2 linked regions of the Prosthecomicrobium sp. N25 genome follow. The main gene of each other region encodes a partner of the protein of the gene in region 2 in a complex. Links are inferred from orthologs where the notes say so. Each region holds a gene or a part of one and is shown on either strand. Other genes may lie near its edges.

Region 1 (2,807 bases), 1.8 Mb from region 2 along the record:
AACATGAGCCCGACGCCGCGCCGCTCCGGCGGCAGGAAGGCCTTGGGGCCGCTCACCTCCTGGCCGTTGATCAGGATGCGCCCGGCGCTCGGCTGCTCCACCCCGGCAGCGAGCCGCAGGAGCGTGGTCTTCCCGCAGCCGGACTGTCCGAGCAGGCACAGCACCTCGCCCGGCTCCACGTCCAGGCTGACCCCGTCGACGGAGACGACGCCGTCATAGGCGTGCCCCACCGCCTCGAAGGTGAGGCGCGCCGCGATGGTGGCGGCGGCCTTGGCCCGCGGCCCGGCGGGGCGCGACGTCCTGAGCGCGGCCCCGGGGCCGGCCTCCCGATCGCTGATGCTCACGCCGCGGGGCTCTCCATTGCCGATCTCATTCCTCGTCCTCCGGCGGCACCCCGCCGCCCTCCTCCGCTTCGAACAGATCGGCGAGCTCGGCCTCGTCGATCGGGTCCTCGTCCTCGCCCAGGCCCTCCGGATCGCCCGGCACCGGCACGTGGAAGCCCGGCGGCACGTGGCCCTCGATCAGCCCCGCGCCGCGCAGCTCGTCGAGGCCGGGCAGGTCCTGGATCGACTCCAGGCCGAAATGGACCAGGAACGCCTCTGTCGTCCCGTAGGTGATCGGCCGGCCCGGCGTGCGGCGGCGCCCCCGCATGCGGATCCAGCCGGCCTCGAGCAGGACGTCGAGCGTGCCCTTCGACATGGACACGCCGCGGATCGCCTCGATCTCGGCCCGGGTCACCGGCTGGTGATAGGCGATCGTGGCGAGCGTTTCCAGCCCGGCGCGCGGCAGCCGTCGCGTCTCGTGGGCCTCCCGGCTCATCAGCCAGGCGAGATCCTCGGCGGTGCGGAACATCCACTTGCCGGCGACGCGGACGAGGTTGACCCCGCGCGTGGCGTAGTCGGCCGCGAGAGCGGCCACGAGCCCCGGGACGTCGGCGCCGGCCGGAAGCCGCGCCGCCAGCGTGTCCTCGTCGAGCGGCTCGGCGGACGCGAACAGGATCGCCTCGGCCATGCGCAGGGCCTCCCGGTCGACCGTGGCAGCCTCCGGCGCGGGCGCGGACGCGGGGGCGGGACCGTCCTCAGCCATCGTCGGCCCTGCCGCCGTCCGGATCCTCCGGCGCTTCCTCGCGGCGGGGCCGGATGTAGAGCGGCGCGAAGGGCTCCGCCTGCCGGATCTCGAGCCGGCCCTCCCTGACCAGTTCGAGGCTCGCCGTGAAGGAGCTGGCGATCACGGTGGCCCGCATCTCGGGGCTCATGTAGCGCGCCAGGAAGCTCTGGATCGGCGTCCAGTCGCCGATCCGGCCGATCAGCCGCTCCAGGATCTCGCGTGCGTCCGCCAGCGCCCAGACGCTCCGCCGGGCGACGCGCACCGCGGTCACCATCTGGCGCTGCCGCTGGCCCGCATAGGCGGAGAGGAGATCGTAGAGGCTCGCCGTCCAGGTGTCGCGCCTGAGGAGCGCGATCGGCTCCGGCGCGCCGCGCGCGAAGACCTCCCGGCCGAGGCGGTTGCGGTTGACGAGCCGCCCGGCCGCCGCCCGGATCGCCTCCAGGCGCTGCAAACGGAAGGCGAGCGCGGCCGCGAGCTCCTCGCCCGAGGGCTCGTCGTCGGCGGCGGGGCTCGGCAGCAGCAAGCGCGATTTCAGGTAGGCGAGCCAGGCGGCCATCACCAGGTAGTCGGCGGCGAGCTCGAGCCGTGTCTTCCGCGCCGCCTCCACATAGGCGAGGTACTGGTCGGCGAGCGCCAGGATGGAGATCCGGGCGAGGTCCACCTTCTGCGACCGGGCGAGCGCCAGGAGAAGATCGAGCGGCCCCTCGAAGCCGGCGACGTCGACGACCAGGATCGGCTCCTCGCCCTCCGCGCCGGCCACGGCCCCGCGTGGCGGGGTCGACCAGTCCTCCTCCGCCGGGGGCAGCGGAAACAGGGACGGCTGGGTGGCCTCCGGCGCGGCGGCCGGCCCGCTCTCACCCTCGCGCTCCCCGTCTGCGGACAACGGTTCCTCCAGGCGGCGCCGGCCTCAGGCGACCGAGGCGCCCATCAGGCGGTCGAACTCCGCGCGCGCGGCGGCGACGTCGAACGGCGCGGGTGACTTGCGGAAGGCGAGCGCCCGGCCCGTGCGCACCGCGGCGGCCCCGGCCAGCGGCCGGCACGCGGCCGCCACCGCCTTCATTTCCGCGAGGTCTCCGTTGCAGTGAAGCACGAGGTCGCACCCGGCGTCGAGCGAGGCGCGCGCATTCTCGCCCGGGGTGCCGGCCAGCGCCTTCATGGAGACGTCGTCCGACATCAGCGCGCCCGCGAAGCCGAGCCGCCCGCGGATGATTTCCTCCACCACGTAGCCGGAGGTCGTCGCCGGATTGCGCGCGTCGAGGGCCGTGTAGACCACGTGCGCCGTCATGCCGAGCGGCATCTCGGCGAGCGCCGCGAAGGGCGGGAAGTCGGTGGCCTCGAGGACGTCGCGCGAGGTCTCGACGACGGGAAGCTGGTGGTGGCTGTCGACACCGGCCCGGCCGTGGCCGGGGATGTGCTTGACGACCGGCAGCACGCCGCCGGCCAGCAAGCCCTCGGCGGCCGCACGCCCGAGCGTCGCCACGACGCCGGGCTCGAGGCCGTAGGCGCGCGCGCCGATCACGTCATGCGCCCCCTCGACCGGCACGTCGAGAACCGGCAGGCAGTCGACGTCGATGCCGACGGCGGCGAGGTCCGCCGCGATCAGCCGCGCGCCGAGCCAGGCCGCGCGGCGCCCGGTCTCCGGATCGCGGGCGAACAGGTCACCGTAGGCGCGGCCGGTCGGATAGGCCGGCCAGTGCGGC
Region 2 (8,801 bases):
TCTCCCCGCGCGGGCCGATGACCGGCGCTGCTGCCGTGCTCAGTTGAGCTTGGCGCGGACGTCCGCGATCGCCCCCATGATGAGGTCGTCGGCCGCGGGGCCGCGCATCTTCTGGGCCAGGATGGAGCCGGCCGCCGCGATCGCGACGTCGGCCGCCTTGGCACGCACCTCGGCGACAGCCTGGGCCTCCGCCTGCGCGATCTTGGCCTCGGCCGCCCTGGTGCGGCGGGCGATCATCTCTTCCAGCGCCTTGCGGGTCTCGGCCGTGAAGCGCTCGGCCTCCGCCTTCGCCTCGGCGATGATCGCCGCGGCCTCGGCCTCCGCGTTGCGGGTCTTGCCCTGGTACTCGGTCAGGAGCGCCTGCGCCTCCTGGCGGAGCCGGGCGGCCTCGTCGAGTTCGCCGCGGATCTTCTGCGAGCGGTCGTCGAGCGCGCCCATGAGCTTGCCCGGGACCTTGAGATAGACCATCAGGCCGAGGAAGATGATCAGGGCCGTGAAGGCGTAGAAGCTGGCGTAGGCTGTGGCGTCCATGGATCGGGCCTCACTTCGCCAGGGCGGCGTCGACGGCCGCGGCGACCTCGTCGCGGCTCGGCTGGATCTTGGAGAGGGCCGCCACCACGTCGGCCGCGGCTTCGGTCGCGATGGTGCCGACGTCCGCCATGGCCTTCGCCTTGATCTCGGCGATGCGGGCCTCGGCCTCGGTCGTCTTCCCCGCGAGGGACTCCTCGGCGGCCGCCCGCTGGGCGTCCATCTGGGCCGTCAGCGCCACCCGGTTCTCGGCGGCGATGCCCTGCGCCTTGCGGCGGGCTTCGGAGAGGCTCCGCTCGTAGCCGGCGATCGCGGCGTCCGTCTCGGCCTTGAGGCGCTGGGCCTCCTCCAGGTCGCGGGCGATCCGGTCCGACCGGGCCTCCAGGATCTTGTGGATCCGGGGAATGACCTTGGTCGACAGGAGCCAGTAGAAGACGCCGAAGGTCAGCGCCAGCCAGAAGAGCTGGGACGCGAAGGTCGACGAATCGAACGGCGGGAAGGCGGCCGAATGCGCCTCGCCGCCGCCGTGCCCGACTTCGGCCGTGGTATGGGTGGGCGTAGCCATGGTCTGTCCCCGGATGGGATCACGCGCCCGGCCGGCCGGTCAGGGACCCGCCGCGGACGCTACGGACGATGTCGCTCGGGTCGGGCCCGGCCGGCCGCAGGGAAGGCCCGGCGGCCGGGATCTCGGGACCCGGATCCGATCAACGGAAGAGGAGCAGCAGGGCGACGAGCAGCGAGAAGATGCCGAGGGCTTCCGTCACCGCGAAGCCGAAGATCAGGCGGCCGAACTGGCCGTCGGCAGCCGCCGGGTTGCGCAGCGCGCCGGCCAGGTAGTTGCCGAAGATGGTGCCGAGGCCGATGCCGGCGCCGCCCATGCCGAGGCAGGCGATACCGGCACCGATGAGGGCAGCAGCTTGAGCGTCCATGGGTAGTGCTCCTTCTTGGGGGTCTCGAGGGAAGCGATCCGCGCGGGATCGGGGAGGCGCCGCGGTCCCGGCCTCAGTGGCCGGGATGGATCGCGTCGTTGAGGTACATGCAGGTCAGGACGGTGAAGACGTAGGCCTGCAGGAAGGCGACGAGGAATTCCAGGCCCGTCAGCGCCACCGTCATGGCGAGCGGCAGCACCGAGCCCACGATGCCCAGCCCGCCGAGCGTGCCGAGCGAGAAGACGAAGCCGGCGAAGACCTTGAGGGTGATGTGGCCGGCCAGCATGTTGGCGAAGAGACGAACCGAGAGGCTGATCGGCCGCGAGAGGAACGAGATGACCTCGATCGCGGTGACGAGCGGTATCAGCGCGCCCGGCACGCCGTGCGGCACGAACAGGCCGAAGAAGTGCAGGCCGTGCCGGTAGATGCCGTAGACCACCACCGTCAGGATGACCAGCATCGCCATCGCGAAGGTGACGATGATGTGGCTCGTGACCGTGAAGAAGTAGGGCACCATGCCGAACAGGTTCGCGACCAGTACGAACATGAACAGCGAGAAGACCAGCGGGAAGAAGCGCATGCCCTCGTTGCCGGCGGCGCTCCTGAGCGTGCCCGCCACGAACTCATAGGCCATCTCGGCGACCGACTGGCCGCGCGAGGGGACGAGGGCCCGGCTGGTCGTCGCCCACATCAGGAACAGCGTCGCGGCGGCGACCGTCACGACCATGAAGAGCGCCGAGTTGGTGAAGCTGAGGTCGAGGCTGCCGACGTGGATCGGCACGATCTTGTTGATCCCGAATTGATGGATCGGGTCGACCTTGTCGCTCGCGCTCACCGTTCCGTCCTCGTCCTTCCGCCCCGAGGGGCATCCATCCTGGCCGGCGGACACGACGAAGGCGCCGCGGCCGGCCTGTCGAACCTCGCGGCGCCCTTGGGGGAACGCCTGGAAATCATCGCCCGGCCCGAGGGCCGGCCCCTATCCGGCCCGCTGGTCTGGCCCGCCGTCGCCCGGTCCCTCGCCGGGACCCGGATCGCGGCGCTGCCGCAGCTGGTCGCCCGCCTCCGCCACCACCCCCTGCGCGCGCAGGACGTTGAGCACGCCCGCCGCGAAGCCGAGGAGCAGGAACACGATCATCCCGAAGGGCGCCGTGCCGGCGAAACGGTCGAAGGACCAACCGATTCCCGCCCCGACGAGCACCGCGGCGATGAACTCGGACCCGAGCCGCACCGCCAGCGCATACCCCGTCGAGGACGACCTCGGTCTTTCCGCCCGCGCCCGCTCGGCCTTCTGGTGCGCCTTCAGGCGCTCCTCGAGCCGTTCGAGCCGTTCGTCGATCGGTTCCCCGGGTCTCTTCTCGGTCATGACGACGTATCCGAACCGTCCACTTCGAAACCGGCCGCAGCCGTCCTTGCGGGGACCCCGCGAGGGCGTGTCACGACCGGGTCGTCTCGGTGGTCGGAACGTGGGCGGCGCCACCCCGAAGCCGGCGGCACCATAGTTTCCCGTCAGGAGCCTGTCAAGGACAGGGATACCAAGTGCAAGCCGCTGAACGGGTTGATGTTTTTCCTTCTGCGACCAATTGGCGGGGCGCGCTCGCGCTGAGCAATTGGTCGAACATGCTGCGCTGCGGCGTTCAGCTCGCCTCCAGGAAGCGCTCGGCGATGTCGAGGTCGACCGAAACGAGCTGCGACACGCCCCGCTCCGCCATGGTCACCCCGAAGAGCCGCTCCATGCGCGCCATGGTGATCGGGTTGTGGGTGATCACCACGAAGCGCGTCTCGGTCCGCCCGCGCATGTCCTCCAGGAGGTCGCAGTAGCGCTCCACGTTGGCGTCGTCGAGCGGCGCGTCGACCTCGTCGAGCACGCAGATCGGCGCCGGGTTGGTCAGGAAGACGGCGAAGATCAGCGCCATGGCGGTCAGCGCCTGCTCGCCCCCGGAAAGGAGCGTCATGGTCGACGGCTTCTTGCCCGGCGGCCGCGCCAGGATCTCCAGCCCCGCCTCGAGCGGATCGTCCGATTCGACGAGCTGCAGCTCGGCCGTCCCGCCCCCGAAGAGGTGGGTGAAGAGCGAGCGGAAGTGGCCGTTGACCGTCTCGAAGGCGCCCATCAGCCGCTCGCGCGCCTCCCGGTTGAGGTTGGCGATCCCGGTCCGGAGCCGCCGGATCGCCTCGACCAGGTCGTCGCGCTCCGCCGCCAGCCCGTCCCGCCGCGCCTCCACGTCGCGCGCCTCGTCCTCCGCCCGGAGGTTCACCCCGCCGAGCCGTTCCCGCTCCTGCCGCAGCCGCTCGGACCGCCGCTCCAGCCCCTCGAGATCGGGGAGAGGCGCACGCGGATCGAGTCCGGCGAGGTCGAGCAGCTCTTGCGGGCGCGCCTCGAAGGTCTCGGCGGCGTGCCGCTCGATTTCGGCCGCCCGCGCCCGGGCCGCGGCCGCGCGCTCCTCGGCCCGGCCCCGCGCCTCGCGTGCCTGCGACAGCCCCTCGAGCGCCTGCCGCGCCTGCCGGTCCGCCTCCGCCGCGACGGCCTCAGCCGCCGACAGCGCCTCGGCCGCCTCGGCGAGCGCCGCCTCGGCCTTGCCGATTTCCCGCGCCAGGGCCTGCCGGTGCTCGGCGATCGCCTCCGGCCGGTCTGCGAGCGCCTCCTTCTCGGCCTCTGCCTCCTCCCGCCGCCGCTCCAGCACGGCGACCTGCGCGGCCGCGTTGGCGGCCCGCGACGTCCAGCCGGACCGCTCGCGCGCGATCGCGTCGAGCCGCCGCCGGCGGATCTCGGCCTCGCGCGCCAGCCCCTGCGCGGCCGCGCGGAACTCCGCCAGCGTCGCCCGGTCCCGCCCCGCCTCGGCCTCGGCCGCAGCCAGCGCGGCCTCCAGGCCCGGCGTCGCCGGCAGCGACTCGAGCGCCGCGCGGTTCAGCCGGATCACCGCTGTCAGGTCCGCGATCTCGCCCGCGAGCCGGTCGCGCTCGGCCGCCCGCGCGGCGAGACGCGAGCCGGTCTCCGCCGCTTCCCGCTCGGCCCGGGCCAGCACGTCGCGCTGAGCCTCCGCGGCCCGCCGGGCGGCCTTCACCTGGTCGCGCGCCGCCCGTTCGCGGGCCTCGGCCGTCGCCACCGCCGCCCGCGCCCGCTCCGAGACGGCACGCTGCTCGGCCAGGCGGCTCCGCGCGGCCTCGGCGAGGCCTTCGAGTTCCGCGAGCCGGTTGCGCCCCGCCAGCCGCTGCGCCGCCGCCGTCGGCGCCTCCGCGGCCGCCGCCAGCCCGTCCCAGCGCCAGAGGTCGCCCTCCCGCGAGACCAGCCGCTGCCCGGCCGCGAGCCTGCCCTGCAGGCGCCGGCCCTCGGACCGCTCGACGATCCCGACCTGCGCCAGCCCCCGCGCCAGCACCGCCGGGCCGCGCACATGCGCGGCGAGCGGCGTCACCCCCGCCGGCAGGGCCGGATCCGCGGACGGGTCGCCCGGCTCCCGCCAGTGGATCGGCGCCGCCGGATCGGCGGACACGTCGAGGTCGTCGCCGAGCGCCGCCGCCAGCGCCGCCTCGAAGCCCGGATCGACCGCGATGGACTCGAGCACGGGCGGGAAGAGCGCCAGGCGACCCACGTCCAGCATGCGCGCCAGCGTCCGCGTCTCGGTGTCGAGCCGCCCCGCATCCCGCTCGGCCTCGGCCAGCGCCGCCCGGGCGGCTTCCGAGGCCTCCCGCGCGGCGCGTGTCGCCTCCTCGGCCTCCGCCGCCTCGAATTCCGCCGCCTCGGCGCGCGCGCCGGCCTCCTCGAAGGCCTCCCGCAGGACCTCCGGGTCCGCCGCCGCCGCGAGGCGGGCCGCGATCGCGTCGTGCTCCCGCGCCGCCGCCGCCCGCGCCTCCTCGAGCCGCCGCGCCCGGGCCGCCGCCTCGTTCGCGGCCCGCTCCAGTTCGCCCCGCCGCGCCGCGCCCTCCGCGAGCGCCCGGCGCGCCTCGGACTCCCGCCGCTCCGACGCCGAGAGCCGCTCCGTCATGTCGGCGAGGACGCCGTCGGACTCGGCCGCCGCCTCCGAGGCCGCCTCCAGGTCGGCCCGGAGCCCCGCCTCCTCGTCGTCGAGAAGCCGCAGCGCCTCCGCCATCTCTGTGCCGAGCCGGTCCTCGCGGGCCCGGTCCTCGGCGAGCTGGACGAGCCGCCGGTCGATCTCCGCCAGCCGCTCGCGCGCGCGTCGCTCCTCCGCGTCGAGCTCCCCGCCGGCGAGCCGCAGCCGTTGGAGCGCGGCCCCTGCGGCGGCCTGCCGCTCGCGCAAGGCCGGCAGCGCATGGGCGGCGACCGCCTGGTCCCGGGCGGCCCGGGCTTGCGCCTCCGTGCGCTCCTCGACGAGCCGTTCCGCCGCCGCGAGCGCCGTCTCCGCGTCGGCGAGCTGGGCCCGCGCCGCCACCCACTTCACGTAGGCGATCGCGGCTTCGCCGGCGCGGATCTCGGCCGACAGATGGCGGTAGCGGGAGGCCTGCCGGGCCTGGCGCCTGAGCCCCTCGAGCTGCGTCTCGATCTGGGTCAGCACGTCCTCGACCCGCTCCAGGTTCTGCTCGGCCGCGCGCAGGCGCATCTCCGCCTCGTTGCGCCGGCCGTGCAGGCCCGAGATCCCCGAGGCCTCCTCCAGGATTGCCCGCCGTTGAATCGGCTTGGCGGCGATCAGCTCCCCGATCTGCCCCTGCCGGACCAGCGCCGGCGAGCGCGCGCCCGTCGAGGCGTCGGCGAAGAGCATCTGCACGTCGCGGGCGCGCACCTCCTTGCCGTTCACCCGGTAGACCGAGCCAGCCTCGCGCTCGATCCGGCGCGACACCTCGAGGTGGTCGAAGTCGTTGAAGGCGGCCGGGGCGCGGCGTTCCCGGTTGTCGAGGAAGAGGGTCACCTCGGCGGAATTGCGCGAGGGTCGGCGTCCGCTGCCGTTGAAGATGACGTCGTCCATCCCGGACGCGCGCATGTTCTTGTAGGAGTTCTCGCCCATGACCCAGCGCAGGGCCTCGACGAGGTTCGACTTGCCGCAGCCGTTCGGGCCGACGACGCCGGTCAGGCCGTCGCCGATGATGAAGTCGGTCGGTTCCACGAAGGTCTTGAAGCCGACCAGGCGGAGCTTGTCGAAACGCAAAACGCGGGCCCTCCGGGGAAGGCCCGCGCGCGTCAGGCGGTCAATGCGGCGACGTCACCCCTTCAGGAACGGCGCCAGCGTCTTGTCGACGCCCTCGATGGACTGGAAGTCCTTCGCCCGCTGCCCGTTCACGAAGAAGGTGGGCGTCGCGTTGACCTTGAACTTGTCCGCCCCGCGATCCTTCACGGCGTTCACTCCGTCGAGAAGGCTCTGATTCGTCAAGCATTGCTTGAACGAATCCTGTGTGAAACCGACCTGCTTCGACAGGTTGAAGAGCGCGTCGACGGGCTGGTCGGTGCGGGTCCAGGCGGTCTGCTGCTCGAAGAAGAGCGAGACCATGTCGAAATACTTGTCCTCGGGCGCGCAGCGCGCCAGCATGAAGACCGCCGCGGCAAGCGGATCCAGCGGGAATTCGCGCAGGATCAGCCGGACCTTGCCGGTGTCGATGTAGGTCGACTTGAGGTACGGGTAGACGCTCTTATGGAAGGCCGCGCAATGCCCGCAGGTCATCGAGGCATATTCGATGACCGTGACCGGCGCGTCCTCCTTGCCGAGCGCCTTCTCGCCGAGCGGCCCCGGCTTCATGAGCTCGGCCATGTCGACCGCCTGCTGCGCGAAGGCGTCGAACGCCGAGGTGCCGAGGAGGCCGACCGCGACGGCGGCGACGGCGGTGGTCGTGAGGAAGCGGCGGCGGGTCAGGGCCAAGGGAGTCCATCCTTCTCGAAGGCGCGGGTCTGTCGGCGCGCTTGGGCGGGCCACTCGCACCGGGGCGGGTCCTCGACGGCTCCGCCGCGCGGGCGCGAGTTTGCCCGAACGACGTCCGGACGCAACAGGACGATTGTGGCGAGACGGTGGGATCCGCCCGGCGGGAGCGTCACGTCCTCGTCAGCGGCCGGCGAATCGGGCGCCCGACTAGACCTGCCGGCGCGATCCCTTGACGGCCCGGCCGAGCCGGTCGAGCGCCGCCCGAAGCCCCTCGTCCGCGATGCCGTCCAGGCTCGCCGCCAGCGCCGCCTCCTCGGAACCGCCGAGCGGCCTCAGCGCGGGCGCGCGTTTCACCTCGATGCGCACGACCGGCTTCTGCACGATCCGGATCCGCCCGACCGCCGTGAAGCCGAACACCGCGTTGATCCGGCGCGCGATGTCGGCCGCCTCGTGCTGGAACAGCAGCGCCCTCGCGCCCTCGCAGGCGACGGTCAGTGTGGCGGGCTCGTAGGCCTGCTCGCCGCCGTCCTCGATCCGCTTCGGCCAGGAGAGCCGTTCCGGCCGCGTGCAGTCCGCATAGGCCGGCCCGACGATGTCGGCCCAGTAGGCGACGAGGTCGACCGACGCAAAGCCGCGCCGCCGCGCCGCGGGCTTCATCAGGTCGGCGATGAGGTCCGCCACGGGCTTCGGCCCGCGCGGCCCCGGCCTTCGCGAGGGGCTGTCGTCCATGCGCGCGACGATGGACGCCGTCGGCCCGGGATGCAAGGCCCGCCTCCGCCCGTCCTCACTCCACGAACAGCGGCACCGTCTCGAATGTCCTGACGTCCACGATGCCGATGTCGGAGATCCGCAGTTCCGGGATCACCACCAGCGCCAGCAGGGAATGCTGCATGTAGGCGTTGTTGAGCCGGCAGCCGCAGGCCTCCATGGCGCGGACCAGCGCCTCCGCCTTGGCGGCCACGATCTCGGCCCGCTCGTCGGACATCAGCCCCGCGATCGGCAGTTCGACCAGCGCCAGCTCCCGCCCCTCCGAGATGCACACCACCCCGCCGCCGACCTCGCCGAGCCGGTTGGCGGCGCGCGCCATGTCGGCCTTGTCGGTGCCGACCACGATCATGTGGTGGCTGTCGTGCGCCACCGTCGAGGCGACCGCGCAGGGCCGGTCGTAGCCGAAGCCCGAGACGAAGCCGTTGGTCACCGTGCCGAGCCCCCGATGGCGCTCGACCAGCGCGATCTGGCAGACGTCCTGGGCCCGGTCGCCCTGGACGAGACCGCCCGAGACGGGAAGCCGGCGCGTCAGCGCCCGCGTCGGCGCCTGGTTCTCGATGACGCCGATGACCCGCGCCTCGACCTCGGCCGCCCCGTCGGGTGCCGGGATGTCGAAGTCGGAGGGCGCCAGCGCCCGCCCGAGCCTGACCGTGCCGCGCGCCATCGGCGGGTAGGGGTAGGCCGGGATCTCGGCGGCGAGCCGGCCGTTCTCCGCCACCACCCGGCCGCGCGCGACGACCGTCTCGATCGGCAGGGCGACGAGGTCGGAGGTCAGGAT

Evidence for each region. The genes of interacting proteins can lie anywhere in the genome.
Region 1: the proteins of WBG79_RS05970 (region 2) and WBG79_RS14245 are in contact, whole or in part, in a crystal structure (PDB 3ZGX), measured with the Bacillus subtilis proteins. The link is inferred for Prosthecomicrobium sp. N25 from one-to-one orthologs.

What each region holds. Positions count from the first base shown.
Region 1 is NZ_JBBCAT010000001.1:3,130,996-3,133,802, forward strand. It holds WBG79_RS14245 (segregation and condensation protein A), read right to left. Parts: upstream 1,922-2,807; coding sequence 1,079-1,921; downstream 1-1,078. Other genes in the region: WBG79_RS14235 (ABC transporter ATP-binding protein), read right to left, coding at 1-338; scpB (SMC-Scp complex subunit ScpB), read right to left, coding at 370-1,086; nagZ (beta-N-acetylhexosaminidase), read right to left, coding at 2,015-2,807. UniProt on the Bacillus subtilis protein: Participates in chromosomal partition during cell division. May act via the formation of a condensin-like complex containing Smc and ScpB that pull DNA away from mid-cell into both cell halves.
Region 2 is NZ_JBBCAT010000001.1:1,316,083-1,324,883, forward strand. What follows is about bases 2,892-6,867. They hold WBG79_RS05970 (chromosome segregation SMC family protein), read right to left. Parts: upstream 6,551-6,867; coding sequence 3,092-6,550; downstream 2,892-3,091. Other genes in these bases: WBG79_RS05975 (DsbA family protein), read right to left, coding at 6,605-6,867. Outside these bases: WBG79_RS05945 (F0F1 ATP synthase subunit B family protein), read right to left, coding at 40-531; WBG79_RS05950 (F0F1 ATP synthase subunit B), read right to left, coding at 542-1,093; WBG79_RS05955 (F0F1 ATP synthase subunit C), read right to left, coding at 1,233-1,457; WBG79_RS05960 (F0F1 ATP synthase subunit A), read right to left, coding at 1,531-2,292; WBG79_RS05965 (AtpZ/AtpI family protein), read right to left, coding at 2,434-2,820; more of WBG79_RS05975, read right to left, coding at 6,868-7,255; WBG79_RS05980 (DUF721 domain-containing protein), read right to left, coding at 7,463-8,020; ade (adenine deaminase), read right to left, coding at 8,040-8,801. UniProt on the Bacillus subtilis protein: Required for chromosome condensation and partitioning.